One region of the Qipengyuania sp. L-5Y genome, then DNA from elsewhere that is predicted to be linked to it. Evidence: riboswitches for the same ligand, from Rfam matches in the RefSeq annotation. Region 1 holds a riboswitch; each other region holds the start of a gene.
The links. A riboswitch is a leader RNA that binds a small molecule or an ion and turns the genes downstream of it on or off. The one in region 1 is predicted to bind cobalamin.

Region 1 (5,645 bases):
GTTCGGCAGATGCCGAGCCACCAGTCGTAACTTTCGGTGTCGTCGGCCGCATGGGCGTGTTCAGCCTGCTGCGCTGCAACTTTCGCCGCGCTCAGCCCATGGTTCGCAAAGTGCTTCAGCGCTGCATGCATCACGCCATCGATAGGGGAAGCGGTGGCGACCATCTGCGCTGCCCCGGCATTGTCGTTCGCCGCGCGCGAGTGCGCTTTGCGAGCCAGTGCCCGGGCAATCGGCGAATGAGCGGTGGAACGTGCGGCAGCGAAATGGACCGGCATGCCATGGTCTCCTCAGGGGGGCTGGGCTGTTGAACCCCCTCATGGCCGAAGCACGCTAAACTTCGGTTCCGCAGCATGGTTGTGGAGACGTAAAGGATTGCCTTCGTGTTGGCCCGCAAGCCTATTTTTTCCCGGGCTCGTTGATCCATTTGCCTGAATTGGCATACTCCTCGCGAACCCTGCCGGATTGCGGAAGCTTGTCGGCTGGAGCTGCGGCGGCGGGCGCCCCAACCGGCGCATCCGGTTCGGTACTGATACCGATAGCGGCATTGGACGGAGGGGTAGGCTGTACAGGGCCGGGGACGTCCGCTTCCGCGCGCCGAACGTTGGGGGCGGCAAGCGGCTCCGCGCCGGCATAGTCGTCGGTAAAGGCACCGGCGGTTCCGGCCCCGCCTTTCCAGCGATAGAAACGGTGCGCGCCGATGGCACCGATATAGTCGAGGCTGGCGGCCCAATAGGGGTTCACGTAATTGGTGTGGTAATGTGTGGCCAGGCCGACGGGCTTGTAAACCTCGCCCGCCAAGGCACCCAGCGCTACGGATTGGGCCACCGCCCACCCCCGGCGGGAAGGGGTGCGCGCCAGTGATCCGTCGCAGGTGAAGCTGAACTGGCAGCCCGTCTTGCGTTCCGACCCCTGAAACACCACACCGCAGATGCTGGCGGGATAGGCGGGATGTGCAACCCGGTTCAGGACCACTTGCGCCACCGCTTGTTGGCCCGACAGGCTTTCGCTGGCGGCTTCGTAGTACACGGCCATGGAAAGGCACTGCAATGCGCGCGCCTTGTCGATACCGTTGCCCGTCTGGCGAAATGCCTGTGCCGCTGCAACCGCGCCATGACTTTGTGCAAATTCGACGGTTTCAAGCGTCCCTTCGCTCTTGCGAAGGTCGGCGATATCTGTGGCAAGGCGCGGGGCATCTTCGAGGTAATAGAAGGCCGATCCAGGAAAGCTTTCGCCAGCCGTTTCGAACGGCATGGGCGTCAAGGGTACGCGTTCGTCGCCCAGGCCAATCGCGCTTCTGAAATCGGACCATTCGCCTTGCGCAGCCACGGTCGGAAGAGCGATGGCAGCGCCAAGAATACCGAGGCGGGTCGCCAGTTTACGGCGATCCTGCAGTCTGGCGGCTCGGCGCTGGGCGCGCGGCGAGGCGACGTGCAGCGCACGGTCCTTGTCCCCGGCCAACACTTCCAATCCGCTCAAACTGCGTCCTTCTTTCAGGAATTGCCCATAGCCTATACCCGGTAAGGCCGACAGATGTGTGCGATCGCCATCCCGCAACGGGACGGGATTCGATGGCGCCCTATAACAGCAAAACTTAATGAAGTTGCGTCTTGTGCAACGACACATTGCGCAGTAGTCGGCGCCGCGAGTCACGGGTTGGCCTGTTTGCGCAGGCCCGAAGAGGGAAGAGGGTGCAAGCCCCTCGCTGCTCCCGCAACTGTGACCGGGGAGGTCCGCTCCATATGCCACTGCGAAAGCGGGAAGGCGGAACAGGGCCGCTGATCCGGGAGCCAGGAGACCTGCCCATGACCGTCGTTCGGCTGCAGGGCGGGGTGTACCTGTAGCAAACGTGGATGGAGCGTTTCGGCTCCCTCCCGTCATGGGCGGCATTTCGTTCATGACAGGAGGTTACGTGTATAAATATCTGCTTTTGATTTCCGCTTCGGCAATGCCTGGCGCAGCGTATGCGCAGACTGCCAGCGAGCAGGCGCTCGAGGAAATCATCGCCGCCCAGGACGAGGCAAACGAGGCTGGCGATCAGCAAGCGACTGTGGGCAGCTATCGCAGCGCGGCCCCGGCCGAGGCGATCATCACGGTCACGGCCAACGGCCTCGGCACCGATCTGCGCAATACCGGCCAGTCGGTCACCGTCATCGGACGGGAAGAGATCGAAACCATTCAGGGTGCCGATCCGGCACGCGCACTTGCGCGCGTTCCCGGTCTGTCGCTGTCGCGTAGCGGGGGTGTCGGTACGGTAACCAGCGTAAACGTGCGCGGCGCCAATCCCGATCAGCTTCTGGTACTGGTCGACGGCGTGCGCGTGGCCGACCAGGCGAGCCCTTCGGGCGGCTTCGATTTCGGCAATCTGCTGCTTGGTACAGCCGGCAAGATCGATGTTCTGCGCGGATCGAACAGCACGATCTGGGGATCGGAAGCCGTGGGCGGGGTGATCGACATCTCGACGCGGGCCGAGCGCGGCATGACTGCCAGCGTCGAGTACGGCTCGCGCGACACGCTGTTTGCCAGCGCCGCTGCCGGAGCAGGCAATGACAATGCCTTTATCGGCCTGACCGGGTCATGGTTCGAGACCGACGGATTTTCCGCAGCCGCATCGGGCACGGAAGCCGACGGATCGAAGCAATTCGCTATCGGCTCCAGCGCCTTCCTCAATCTGACCCCCAGCCTCGAGCTGTTCGCGCATGGCAACTTTGCGGAAGGCGACGTCGAGATCGATGGCTTTCCCGCACCCGATTTCGTTCTCGCGGATACCGACGATACGCAGAAAACCACGCGTTACTGGGGCGATGTCGGCCTTGCCTATTACGGCAACGACCTGACCCTGCGCGCCGCGTACAGCCTGTCCGATACCAAGCGCGCCAATCGCGATGGTTCCGGGGCGGAGACCTTTGCCAGCGACGGCCGCTCCGATCGCATCTCGCTGCGCGGAGAATACCGTTTGCTGGGCGGTCTCTCGCTGGCTTTCGGCGGCGATCATGAATGGACCGAGTTTGAAACGAGCTTCGACACGGCCGCCGAAACCGAAATCAGCGGGGCCTATGCGCAGCTTGGCTGGGTGATGGGCCGTCTGGCCGTCCATGGCGGTGCGCGCGTGGACGATCACGAACAGTTCGGCACGCATGTAAGCTTCGGCGGCGATGTGAGCTATGGCTTTGGCGATGACTGGCGCGTGCGCGGTAGCGTGGGCGAAGGTTTCAAGGCACCGACACTGTACCAGTTGCTCTCGTTCTACGGGAATACGGAGCTCGAACCCGAAGAAAGCACCAGCTACGATCTGGGAGTTGAGAAAGGGCAGCGGGGCTCAGGTCTGCATCTCGCGCTGACGGGCTTCCGCCGCGACAGCGACAATCTGATCGGGTTCGGCGTTACGCCTGAAAGACCTTCCGGCGTATACCTGAACACCGCCCGCGCCCGCGCGCAGGGCATCGAAGCGGAGGCAGGCTTCGATCTTGCACCCGGTCTTCGCCTTGCCGGCACATATTCCTATGTCGATGCGGAAGATCGTACGACCGATCTCGATCTGGCGCGGCGACCCAAGCATTTCGGTACCATTTACGGCGACTGGATCAGCGATTTCGGTCTCGGCCTGGGGGCGGATCTGCGCCTCGTGGGTGCAAGCTGGGATAATGCCTCCAACACCGTTCGCCTCGAAGGATACGAGTTGCTCGATGTGCGGGCATCCTTCGGCCTGGGCGACAATCTGGAACTGTTTGGCCGCGTCGAGAACGTGTTCGACACCGATTACCAGACGGTTGCAGGATATGGGACGGCTGGCCGCAGCGTCTTCGGCGGGATCAGGGCGAAGATGTGAAACCGCTGCTCGCCGCATCGGTCCTGCTCCTTGCCGCATGTGCGCAGGGCGGGGCCGATGCGCCGACGGCTCGGGCGCGGCCGACCATCGTCAGCCTGAACCCCTGCACCGATGCGATCCTTGCCGATGTGACGGCGCCGGGACAATTGCTGGCGATATCCCATTACAGCAAGGATCCGCGGTCGAGCTCGATGCCGGCGAAACAGGCGTCGCGATACCGGGCCACCGGCGGCACGGTCGAGGAGGTTCTCGCGCTCGATCCGGATGTGGTCGTGGCGGGAAGCTTTATCGCACCCGCAACACGCGCCGCCCTGGAAGATCTGGGCATGCAGGTCGTGACGTTCGGCATAGCCAGTGATGTCGCCTCGAGCGAGGAGCAGATCCGGGAACTGGCTTCTCTGTCCGGCGATCCGCAAGCGGGTCAGCGCCTGATCGAACGGATCGAAGCGGCGCTCACCGAAGCAGAGGCGCCAGACGGGCGCGCCGTCGACGTTCTCCTGTGGCAGCCCGGCGGAATTGTCGCGGGCGAGCAATCGCTGGTGAGCGACCTGCTTGCTCGCACCGGTTTCACGAACGGTGCGCCGGCCCGCGGGCTGTCCCAGGCCGACTATGTGGCGCTCGAAGATGTGGTCGCCGCGCCGCCGCAGGTGTTGCTGGTTGCAGGCGGCGACCTTGGCCAGCAGCACCCGGTGCTCGACCGGCTGCCGGATATGCGGCGCGAACGCTTCGATACCAGCCTGCTTTACTGCGGCGGTCCGACGATCATCCGTGCCGCTCGCCGACTGGCGGAGATACGGAGCACAGTATCGTGAACCGCGCGACTTTGATCTTCGGCGGGTTGCTCATCGTTGCGCTTCCGCTTTCGCTGCTGGCCGGGCGGGTCTGGCTCGATCCCGCCAGCACGCCCAACGCCGCGCTCATCCTTGCAGAGCTGCGCCTGCCGCGCGCCCTGCTGGCCGTGGTCGTGGGCGCGGGATTGGGAGCGGGCGGGGCAGCCATGCAGGGGTACCTGCGCAATCCGCTGGCCGACCCCGGTCTTTTCGGGATCGCCCCGGGCGCGGCGCTGGGTGCCGTGGCCGCGCTATGGTTCGGCTATGCCGCTTCGCCTTGGCTGCTTCCCGCATTCGCCCTGATCGGGGCGGGCGGGGCGATGGCGTTGCTGGCGGCGATTGCCGGACGCACGGGCGGGATCGCGCTGTTCACGCTCGCCGGGTTGATGGTTGCGAGCCTCGCCGGCGCATTGACGGCGCTTGCGATCAGCATGGCGCCCAATGCTTTCGCCATGAGCGAGATCGTGATGTGGCTGAACGGCGCGCTGACCGACCGGAGCTGGCGCGAAGTGTGGCTGGCCACCCCGCTGGTGGCGCTGGGCGTGCTTCTGCTCTGGCGGAGCGGGAAATCGCTGGATGCGCTCACGCTGGGGGAACCCGTCGCCAGATCCCTTGGGGTCGAACCCGGACGGCTGCTCTGGCTGCTGATCGTGGGTATAGGGCTGACGGTCGGCGCGGGCGTCGCGGTGGCCGGTATCATCGGCTTCGTCGGCCTCATCGTGCCCCATCTGGTTCGGCCCTTCACCGATAGCCGGCCTTCACAGCTCATCGTGCCGAGCGCATTGGCCGGGTCCCTGCTGGTGCTTGTCGCGGATAGCGTCGTACGCATATTGCCACTGGTGACGGAACTGCGTCTGGGCATCGCCTTGAGCCTCCTTGGCGCTCCGTTCTTTCTCTGGTTGCTGCTGCGCATGCGCAGGGGGCTGGCATGATGCTCGCGGCACGGGAACTCTCCGTCGACAAGCGTCTGTCCCGCATCTCGCTCGACC
Region 2 (5,645 bases), on a different contig from region 1:
GCCCCGACTCGGAGACGACCCGCTGTCAGGTGGTGACGCTGTTCGGTGGTGGTCAGTACAAGCTCTACACCTATCGCAAGTATTCCGACGTGCGCCTGGCCTGGGCACCTGAAGATCGAGCCGCGACCTTTGGCGGCGACCCGGACAATTTCAATTTTCCGCGCTACTCGCTCGATGCAAGCTTTCTGCGCGCATATGAGAATGGTCGACCGGTAGCGACGCCCGAGCACCTAAAATGGAACCCTCGCGCTCCGGAAGAAGGCGAAATCACCTTTGTGGTTGGCAACCCGGGATCGACCAGCCGCCTGTGGACGGACAGCCAGTTGGCATTCGAGCGCGAAGTGCGCCTGCCGGTTACGGTCGCCACGCTCAGCGAACTGCGTGGTCGGTTGATCCGCGCAATGGAAGAAAGCAAGGAACATGCCCGCGAAGGCGGCGACATGCTTAGCGGCATTGAGAACAGTCTGAAGGTCTATATCGGTCGCACCAAAGCGCTTAACGATCCGGCTTTCACTGCCAAACTCGCCGAAGCGCAGAACGATCTGCGCCAGCAGGTTGCGGGCGATAGCGAGATCGGAGATCCCTGGACGACGGTGGATGAGGCGATGAACGCGTACCGCGCGCTCTACTATCCGCTTCGTTTCACCCAGCCATCGGGCGATCTTTACAGCTACGCGCAAACTCTGGTCTTTGCGGCACAGGAACGCGGCAAACCCAATTCAGAGCGTCTGCCCGGCTATACCGACAGCGCGCTGCCGTTGACTGAAAAGCAGGTGCTCGACGAACGGCCCGTCTATCCGTGGCTGGATGAACTGGGCATGGAATGGAGCCTATCCAAGGCGCGTGAATATCTCGGCGTGGACGATCCCGACACCAAGCTTCTGCTGGGGAAGGAGAGTCCGGAACAGCTTGCCGAACGGCTGGTAAACGGCACTTCCCTCGCCGATCCGGCAGTCCGAAAGGCGCTGTGGGATGGCGGCCTCGAGGCGGTAGAGGCGTCTGACGATCCCATGATCAAGTACGCGCTCAAACTGGCCACGCGCCAGCGCGAATTGAAGGCGCTGGCCGACGCCCAGTATTCGGGTCCACTGGCAGCCGCCGGCGTCAAACTGGCCGATGCGCGCTTTGCCGCCTACGGTGACAGCCTCTATCCGGACGCCACTTTTACCCTGCGCATCAGCTATGGCCAGGTGAAGGGCTGGATCGAGCGTGGCAATCAGGTCCCGTTCCAAACGACGATGGGCGGAACCTTTGAGCGTGCTACCGGCAACGCACCCTTCGATGTGGCACCGGCCTTCGCTGCAAACCAGACGAAGATCGACAAGAATACGACCTACGATTTCGTGACGACGAACGATATCATCGGCGGCAACTCCGGATCACCGGTGATCGACCGGGCCGGTACCGTGATCGGTGCAGCCTTCGACGGCAACATCCATTCGCTGGGTGGCAATTACGGATACGATGGCACACTCAATCGAACCGTCGCTGTCTCTGCCGCAGCGGTGCAGGAGGCGTTGGAGACGATCTATCCCGCCCCTGCCCTCGTCGAGGAACTGGCCCGGCGCTGAGCACTGCTCGTCCAGAAACGGGCGAGCTGAAAACGCCTGTCCGCTTTACGAACAGGCATTAAAAATTCGGATGATCGCCTATCAATAGAGCATATAAAGAATTCTTTATATGCTCTATTGACGTGATGGCTTGGAAAGCCGATGGGATGTTTGTCGAGGTTCTCCGGTCGGTTCGCCGCGCCGGAGCTAAGACGGGAAGCCGGTGCGCGCCCTGACAAGGGCGCAATGCCGGCGCTGCCCCCGCAACTGTAAGCGGCGAGCGGCGGTCCACTCATGTCACTGGAAGGCGAGCCTTCCGGGAAGACGGACCGTTTTGCTTTGACCCGCGAGCCAGGAGACCTGCCTCCGACGCGATAACGTCCACCGGCGGGGTGCCCGGTCTGGTCGCTTGCAGGACGCGCGCCCGGATTTACCGTCGCGCGTCCGGCGTGCGCGCCCGACCGGTCTCCCCCGTCTTCATCGGGGTAAATGAAAATGACCGTTTCCGTTGCTAGCCTGGGGTTTCCCCGCATCGGCCCACGCCGCGAACTGAAATTCGCACTCGAGAAATTCTGGGCCGGCACTATTTCACCAGCCGAATTGGAAGAGGCCGCACAGGGCCTGAGAACCGCGACATGGGCGCGGCAGAAGGCACTCGGCGTCGATTGGCTGCCCTCAAACGATTTCTCGCTGTACGACCATGTGCTCGACACAAGCGTGATGCTCGGCGCCATTCCGGCGCGCTATGACCTCGCCAGCGGCCAGGCAGCCGGGCTCGAAACCTATTTTGCGATGGCACGCGGTGCGACTGGCGGTGCGACTTGCGGCCACGCGCATGGCAGCGTGACCGCTGGCGAGATGACCAAATGGTTCGACACCAACTATCATTTCATTGTCCCCGAGATCGAGCCTGAAACTCGGCTGCAACTCGGGCACATCAAGCCTCTGGAGGACTATCTCGAAGCCAAGGCGCAGGGTCTTGAAACGCGTCCGGTCATTCTTGGACCGGTAACCTGGCTGAGCCTTGCAAAAGAGTACGGAAGCGATCCGTTCGACCTGCTCGAAGAGGTTCTTGCGCTTTATGCCACTGTGCTCGCGCGGCTCGAGGAAGCAGGCGCTGAATGGGTGCAGATCGATGAACCCATCCTCGTTACAGACCTTACCGATCGGCAGCGCCGCGCGTTTACCCGCGCTTATGCCAAGCTGGGCCGTGCTGGCCCGAAGATCATGCTGGCCACCTATTTCGGAGGTCTGGAAAATAACCTGTCGCTCGCCGCGTCCCTGCCGGTCGCCGGACTGCATATCGATCTGGCGCGCGCTCCGGAGCAATTGGATGCGGTGGTGAAGGCGGTGCCGCAAAACCGCCTGCTCTCGCTTGGCGTGGTGGACGGACGCAATGTCTGGCGCGCCGATCTAGCCGCGCTGCTTGATCGTCTGGAGCCGCTGGCGGCGCAGCGTGATCTGGTGCTCGCCCCTTCCTGTTCGCTGCTGCACGTGCCCGTCGATCTGCAGTTGGAGAGCAAGCTGGACGATGAGTTGAAGCAGTGGCTGGCATTTGCAGTGCAAAAGATCGAGGAGCTCGATCTGCTGCGCCGGGCGTTAGCGAATGGAAGAGAAAGCGTCGCGGCTGAGCTGGCCACCTCCGCCCGTGCGACCGAAGCGCGCAAGACTGCTGCACGTATCCATGATCGCGCTGTCAGCGAACGGATCGCTGCCCTCACGCACGACATGCGTGAACGCCGCGCGGGTCATGCCGAGCGCGTCAAAACTCAGAGCGAGGTGCTCAATCTACCTCTCTTCCCGACGACCACCATCGGGTCCTTTCCGCAGACCGGCGCCGTGCGCAAAGCCCGCGCCGAGTATAATCGCGGCGTACTGGACGGTAAGAGCTACGACGCTTTCCTGCACCAAGAAACCGAGCGCGCGATCAGATGGCAGGAAGAGGCCGGGCTCGACATGCTGGTCCATGGCGAATTCGAGCGCAACGACATGGTCCAGTATTTCGGCGAGAAGCTTGCGGGTTTCGCTTTCACCGTGAATGGCTGGGTGCAAAGCTACGGGTCGCGCTGCGTCAGACCGCCTATCCTTTACGGCGATGTTTCGCGGCCCGAACCGATGACGGTCGATTGGTGGCGCTATGCTCAGGGGCTGACAGGCAAGCCTGTCAAAGGCATGCTGACCGGTCCGGTCACGATCCTCAACTGGAGTTTCGTGCGCGACGATCAGCCCCGAGAGGCGAGTTGCCGCCAGATCGCGCTGGCGATCCGCGACGAGGTACTCGACCTGGAAGCGGCGGGCTGCAAGGCGATCCAGATCGATGAGGCAGCGCTGCGGGAAGGACTTCCCCTGCGCGAGCGTGACTGGCCGGCCTATCTGGATTGGGCGGTCGACTGTTTCCGCCTCGCGGCTGCCGGCGTCGGCAACCAGACCCAGATCCATACGCATATGTGCTATTCGGAGTTCAACGACATTCTGCCTTCGATCGGCGCCATGGACACCGACGTCATCTCGATCGAAACTGCACGTTCGCAGATGGAGTTGCTCGCGGGTTTTGCCAGCTATCGCTATCCCAGCGCAATCGGGCCGGGAATTTACGACATCCACTCGGCGCGCGTCCCGGGCGAGGACGAGATGGTTGCATTGATGCGACTAGCGCAGAAGCATCTGCGTCCGGAGCAGCTTTGGGTAAATCCCGATTGCGGGCTGAAGACCCGCGGTTGGGACGAAGTCAAACCGGCAATCGCCGCGATGGTATCGGCCGCCCGAACCTTGCGTGCAGAAACAAACACAAAGGCATAATCCGATGAGTAAGACGAAGGACGCACGGCCCGCTGTGCAGTTGATCGACATCGTGTTCCCTGGCGACACGAACCATCACGGGACGCTGTTCGGCGGCGTCGCACTGGCGCACATGGACAAGGTCGCATTCCTCGCCGCCTCGCGCCACGGACGCGCGCCCTTCGTCACCGCCTCATCGCAGAAGATCGACTTCGCCGCTCCCGCGCAAGAAGGCGATCTGGTTGAAGTGACAGGGCACCTCGTACGCGTGGGCACAAGTTCACTCGATGTCGAAGTCGAACTGATCGCAGAAGCGCCGGTTTCGGGTGAACGACGCCTATGCACCCGCGGGCGCTTTACATTGGTGGCAAGAAAAGGCCCCACGACAAAACTGCCGCTTCCGGCGATGTTCGAATGCGCCCCCATAGAGCCGAGCTCTATCCTGCGGCTCGCAGAGATGGTGTTTCCCGGGCAAACCAACCACTACGGCACGCTCTACGGGGGCGACGCGCTGAAGATGATGGGCAAAGCGGCCTTTATCGCCGCTACCCGCCATACACGCGAGGTCTTGGTGATGGCATCTTCAGACCGCATCGATTTCGTCGCGCCAATCAGGGAAGGCGATATGGTTGAACTGGTCGCCGAGGTGAAGATGACCGGGCGTAGTTCCGTACGCGTTGCGGTGGAAATCTGGTCCGAAGACCTTCTAAGCGGAATACGTGTCCATGCTGCGACAGCGGCGTTCACCTTTGTAGCCGTGAACGAGATGGGCACGAGCAAGACCGTTCGGGCGCGCCACGAGTAACCTCTCACAACGGTGGTTCGAGCGTGCGACGGCTTCGGCTCGTAAAGAAAGTTACACTATATCATTGACCTCGGCAGATCGTCAGGTATGGGCGCGGCGTTATGAGATATAGTCTCATACACTATGCCCCTCCTGCCTTGGAATACAATGATCATCCAGCCTTCTACTGCCGCTTACGCTATTGCCTCCCTGTGTCTGATCGCGCCCGCGGCGAATGTTCATGCGCAGAACATCAGCATGCCAGAGGAGGACACGGCGAGCACACCCGATGGCAGTTCGGCGATTGTCGTCAGTGGTGTGCGCCAAGCCTATCGCGGAAACTTTGCCGTGACCGAAATTCCTCAGTCGATCGACCTGATTGATTCCGAAACGCTTGAAGAAAACAATCTCGTCAGACTTAACGACGCGCTTGATCTCAACGCCTCGGTCGCGCGCCAGAATACGCTCGGTGGGTTATGGGATTCCTTCGCCATTCGCGGCTTTGCAGGCGATGAGAACATCCCGACCGGCTA
Region 3 (5,645 bases), on a different contig from region 1:
TCGCCATCTTATTTGGCTTCGTTTTTGAGCAAGTATTCGCCATCGTCGTTTCCTCTCTTTAGCACTAAAAGACCAACTATTCGACGCCAATGTAGGCTGGTCTGCGAAGTAGCGGTTGAGGTCTGATACGCCGCGCAATCTTCCGTGCTCATCGAAGCCGGTATCGCTCTGCATCGAGGCGATACTTGGGCGCTCGCGGCACATGTCGCTATCGGAGTTACGGGGCATCGTCACAGGCAATCAAGCGTGGTCAGTCTGCACTGCCACAGGCGAGATATCGTGCTTCCCGTTGTCCTGGTCTGTATCATTCCTTCTGCCGCTTGCGCGGACCTCCGTATGTTGTCGAGCCGTCAGTCGGCTGCGTTCTACGTGTTCGTCATCATGACCGCGCGTAGCTCAGCCGCTGCATCTTGGCGGCGTAGGCGCTGTCGAACTCGTGCGCTTCGGCGTCGGGATCGCCGACATAGAACGTGCCGTCGCGCCACATCGCATGCATCACGATGGCGAGCTTGCGGGCGACCGCGACACGCGCCTTGGCGTGGCACTTGGTCTTCGCGAGCTTCAGTCCCCACGTCTTGATCGTGTCGCGCCCCTTGAACCGGGTGAGCATCGCGGATGCAGCCTCGTAGAGCGCGCGGCGCATATCGGGATCACCCGCCTTGCTGATGCGGCCCTTCACGTCGATCGACGAGCCCGACTGCCAGCGGCGCGAGGTAAGCCCGAAGTATGCTGCGACGTTGCGCGAGCGGCGGAAGCGGGTGGGATCATCGATCGCGCTCTTGAAGCTCAGCGCGGTCACCGGGCCGACGCCCGGGATCGCCATGAACCGGCGGCACAGCTCGTCGCGCATGGCGAGCTGGGTGACGAGCTTGTGCAGGATCAGATACTCATCCCACAGCGCCGCGCGGGCTCTGAGCATGCAGTCCATCAGCCCTGCGGTCATCGCATCGCCTGCGACCGCCTCGCGCACGGCCTTCGCCATCGATCCGCGTCCGACCTTGCCAAGCCGGATCCCGAACACCTTCAGCGAGTGGCGGATGGCGTTCTCGATATCGAGGAACTTGCGCTTGAGGTTGCGCCGCTGGACCAGCAGCAGGCGTATCCGGTAGCACTCCTCGGTCTTGATATGCGCCTGCCGGAACCACCCGGTGCGCATGATATGGGCGATACCGAGCGCATCGGCGGCGTCGGTCTTGTTGCGCTGGGCCGACAGCGCGGCGCGCACATGGCGCGTCTCCAGACAGACGGCGGGCAAGCCCAGCTCGATCAATCCGGCATGCAGCCACGGCGATACCGATCCCGCCTCATGGCCGACCCGGCGCAGCCGTCCCGCAAACCGCTCCAGCGCCTCAGCGATCAGCTCCGGCTCGGTCGGGACCTCGGTCTCCAGTACCACCTTCCCGTCATCGCCCACCACACAGATCGCGGTCTCCTCGATCGATACATCGAGCCCTGCAAAGTACTCCATCATCCGACTCCTACGCTTCCGTTTAACCGGAGCGAGGGAAGCGCCTGATGCAGCCGCTGTGCAAGACTTGGCCGCAGCCAAGTCCTCCCCAAATACAGCGGCCCTCATTTTCTTTCTTCAAATCAGACGCTTACGGACAAATACCCCACGCCGATTACGCCTGCAAGCGGAGTGCATCGCGACTGTATCCGGCGCTGCCAGCGACCTGCAGTGATAGCGTTGCGAGTGTGCTTCTGATTAGCAACCAAGCTGCAAAGTTTCTGTAGCGGCAGTGTCTAAGAGCGTCGCTAAATGATGCAACGCCAAGGCAGCGCAACGACGCGATCATCGCACACCAAGCGCCAGATATTCGGATTACGAGCGCACACGGGATACTCGACGATTGGTTGCGGCCACGCTCGTGGACGGCCTATGTGTCAGCTTCTGGGTCAATAATGTTGACGCTTTAATGTCGTGGTTTAGGGTGGGTGTGCGACGGTCGGCTTTTAGGCCGCGCATTCAATATAGAGGACATTGAACCGGCGACGAAGTTGGACCGTATGCGATCTGTCCGGCTTGCGCATTAGAAACTAAAATGCTGCCGTACGGCTTCCGACACCATTCGCGATATTTAAGAAAGGGTTGAGAATCGATCTCAGACGAAAGCGAAAGCTGGTGCCAATCCAAAGGTCGACGGATCAACATCTGGGCATTTCAGTTGGTGACCTAAACAGATACGATGGATTAAGTTCACCTACCCCCTAAAACGGCGACCATCGTCTTGCTGCGTTGCTCTGGAACTGAGCGCTTGCCGCTCATTCGACCAAAGTCTATGAGACGAGCGTCGGCAGAATCAAATGTCGATAAAGCGTGCCGGTAACGGGAACGCAGTGAGGTCTCGATAGGCCAATTCTGCGGCTGTCCCTGCAACTGTAAGCGGCGAGCGCGTAACATGGGTGGGGTTGGCTCCACAACCACTGGGCGGCAATTGTCGTCTGGGAAGGTATGTTTCGTGCGACAACCCGTGAGCCAGGAGACCGACCGGCGCGTGTCGCTCTTGCCGGGCTCATGGGATTGGCCAGGCGCGAAACGAATTTCGTCCGGGCGACGAGTAGCGGTTGGAGCCGCATCGGCAGGACTGCCGGGGGATGCACGCGTCCGTCCCTAGCAGTCTCGTCGACCGCACTCGTGCGGACGCTCCGGCCAAGTCGCCCGGCGCCCCGGAAATTCGTTCTCATGAAATACATTCACCTGTCGCTTCTGTCTTCCGTGCTTCTGCCGGCTCCATCGCTCGCTCAGACCATCGATCCCGCTGCCGATCCAGAGACATCCAACACCTCGATCGTCGTCACCGGGAACCGCGCCACCGATCCCATGCCGCTCGACCGGATCGGCGGATCGGTCACCGTCCTCGACGAGCAAATCCTCGACCGGAGGCAAGTCCGCGAGGTGTCCGACGTGCTCCGCGACGTCCCAGGGGTCGCGGTCGGACGGGTTCCCGGTCAGACACAGCTTCGGTTGCGCGGTGCTGAAGCCAACCATACGCTCGTCCTCGTTGACGGGATCGAGGTGTCGGATCCCTATGCCGGCGAGTTCGATTTCGGAACGCTTATCGCCGACGAGGCTTCGCGGATCGAGGTGCTGCGCGGACAGCAGAGCGCGATCTACGGGTCGGACGCGATCGGCGGCGTCATCCAGTACATCACTCTCGACGGCCGCGATGCGCCCGGGGCGGTCGCGCGGATCGAAGCCGGTTCGTTCGGCATGGTGAACGGTGCTGCCCGGATCGCTGGATATAGTGGCGATCTCGACTACGCGCTGTCCGCCACACTCAATACCACCGATGGCACGCCAGGCGCCCGGAACGGCACGCGCGATCTTGCGAACGACAGTGGTGCGGTCTCGCTGAAGACGACGTTCGCGCCATCAACCAATGCACGCCTCACTGGTGTATTACGCTACGCGCGCACCAATGCCGAATTCAACGACAGCGATTCCGATCCGGGAAGTCCGACCTTCGGATTCCAGGTCGATAGCCCCGGCAACCGCTTCGAGAACGAGGCTATCTATGTGCTCATCAGGGGCGAGCTAGACTTGCTCGACGATCGCTGGACCCAAGCGTTTTCGGCCCAGATCGCGGATACCCGGCGCGACGGTTTCGCTTCGACTGGACGCAGCTATGGCAGCGAGGGCCAGAGGTTGAAAGGGTCCTACGATACGACGTTGCGTATCGAGGCTGGCGGTCTGACCCACCGGGTCACGGCGGCTCTCGATGTCGAACGCGAACGCTTCCGTAACACCGATCCGACCGGCTTCGCATTCACCGGTCGCCGACAGATCGACAATGTCGGTCTCGTCGGCCAGTATGCGATCGATCTCGGAGACCGAGCGAGCGCGTCCGCATCCATCCGCAGGGACTGGAACGACCAGTTCGCCGATACAACCACGTACAGGCTTCAGGCGAGCTATCGGATCGCTGCGGCTACGCGAGTGCGCGGGGCCGTCGGATCGGGGGTGAAGAACCCCTCGTTCTACGAACTATATGGGTTCGTGGACGGCCGTTTCATCGGCAATCCCGACCTCAGGCCCGAGAAGTCGAGCGGATGGGAGATCGGGATCGACCAGTCGCTGTTCGGTGAGCGCGCTTCAATCGGGGTCACCTATTTCGAGAGCGAACTGGACGAAGAGATCTTCACTTCTTTTCCGCCCCCGAACTTCGTCGCCAGCCCTGGCAATCGCGATACCGTATCCAAGAGAAACGGCGTCGAAGTGTTCGGCGAGGCGCGCTTCGCGGAAGCTTGGCGCGTCAATGGAGCTTACACCTATCTGCGTTCCCACGAGGATGGCGCGCGCGAAGTGCGGCGGCCCTCCCATACCGCCAGCCTGGCTGTCGACTGGCGCGCTCCCAAGGATGCCGGAGGGGTCACGCTCGTTGCGCGCTACAATGGAGAGACGATCGACAGCGCTTTCATCGATCCCTCGTTCGTGCCGGTTCGCGTGCAACTGGACGACTACTTTCTGCTGAACGTCAACGCCGACGTGAGGGTGATGGATAATGTCGAGCTGTTCGGCCGAGTCGAGAATTTGACGGCCGCCGATTACGAGGATGTCTTCAGTTTCGCGACGCCCGGACGCTCGTTCGCCATTGGCGCGCGCGCGCGTTTCTAAGGAGAATTTCGATGACGGATGAAATGATAGCAAAGTCCGACATTGCGAGGTTCGCATGGCCTGTCACACTTGCCTTGGCGACGGTGGGCGGATCGCTGGTTGCCGCCTGCATGATGCCGTTCGTGGCTGTTACGATCGTGACCGCCGCGACCATGCGCCGCTCGCTCGCGTTAACGACGATCCTCGCGATCTGGGCGACCAACCAGTTGCTGGGGTTCACCGTCCTCGGCTACCCGCACACGGGATATGCGTTCGCCTGGGGCGGTGCGCTGGGCATCGCATCTATTCTCGCCATGCTCGCCGGTGCCATCATCATGGGAGAACAAAACGAGCTGAGCACCCTTCGGACATTTGGCGCCTTTCTGATCGGCTTCGCTGTTTACGAGGCTGCGCTATTCGGGTTTGCTTTGGTGGTAGGCGGGACAGAGACTTTCACGATGGCGATCGTGGGACAGATCTTCGCGAACGATGCATTATGGTTCGCAGGACTGTTGTTGGCGTCCTGGCTCCTCGCCAGAGCCGCTCCCACGCTATTCGGACCTTCTCCGCGAATACGGTTCGCCTGACATGGCGCAGCCGCGCATCGTGTCCCTCCTGCCGAGCGCGACCGAAATCGCCGTCGCACTCGGATTGGGAGAGAGCCTCGTCGGTCGCTCGCACGAATGCGATTATCCGCTTTTCGTAAAGGCATTGCCGGTCGTCACGTCGACCAGACTCGAGAAAGGACTGACGTCGCGGCAGATCGACGACCGGATCCAGGAAATCGTGAGGCAAGGACTGTCGGTATACGAAGTCGATACCGCGCTTCTGCGGGACTTGCGGCCCGACCTCATCTTGACCCAATCGCAATGCGCGGTCTGCGCGGTCACCCCTGCCGATCTGGAAGAAGCACTCGGCGACTGGATCGGAACCGCCCCGACGCTGCTGTCGCTGGCACCCGATACATTGGAAGATGTATGGAGCGATTTCGCTAAGGTCGCCGAAGCGGCGGGAATTCCCAAGCGTGCATCATCGGTCGTCGGTGACTTGA

Region 2: linked by a shared signal. The riboswitch ahead of metE (5-methyltetrahydropteroyltriglutamate--homocysteine S-methyltransferase) and the one ahead of AC13F2_RS04470 (TonB-dependent receptor plug domain-containing protein) in region 1 are both predicted to bind cobalamin.
Region 3: linked by a shared signal. The riboswitch ahead of AC13F2_RS05180 (TonB-dependent receptor plug domain-containing protein) and the one ahead of AC13F2_RS04470 (TonB-dependent receptor plug domain-containing protein) in region 1 are both predicted to bind cobalamin.

Annotation. Positions count from the first base shown of each region.
Region 1 is NZ_JBSXOM010000024.1:17,690-23,334, reverse strand. It holds gene AC13F2_RS04480 (hypothetical protein) at 1-275, opposite strand, end outside; gene AC13F2_RS04475 (cell wall hydrolase) at 397-1,476, opposite strand; cobalamin riboswitch at 1,634-1,818, shown strand; gene AC13F2_RS04470 (TonB-dependent receptor plug domain-containing protein) at 1,910-3,826, shown strand; gene AC13F2_RS04465 (ABC transporter substrate-binding protein) at 3,823-4,638, shown strand; gene AC13F2_RS04460 (FecCD family ABC transporter permease) at 4,635-5,588, shown strand; gene AC13F2_RS04455 (ABC transporter ATP-binding protein) at 5,585-5,645, shown strand, end outside.
Region 2 is NZ_JBSXOM010000013.1:5,927-11,571, reverse strand. It holds gene AC13F2_RS00695 (S46 family peptidase) at 1-1,571, shown strand, start outside; cobalamin riboswitch at 1,711-1,932, shown strand; gene metE (5-methyltetrahydropteroyltriglutamate--homocysteine S-methyltransferase) at 2,046-4,349, shown strand; gene AC13F2_RS00685 (acyl-CoA thioesterase) at 4,354-5,133, shown strand; gene AC13F2_RS00680 (TonB-dependent siderophore receptor) at 5,371-5,645, shown strand, end outside.
Region 3 is NZ_JBSXOM010000025.1:570-6,214, forward strand. It holds gene AC13F2_RS05175 (IS110 family RNA-guided transposase) at 380-1,468, opposite strand; cobalamin riboswitch at 2,276-2,507, shown strand; gene AC13F2_RS05180 (TonB-dependent receptor plug domain-containing protein) at 2,684-4,615, shown strand; gene AC13F2_RS05185 (hypothetical protein) at 4,627-5,181, shown strand; gene AC13F2_RS05190 (cobalamin-binding protein) at 5,183-5,645, shown strand, end outside.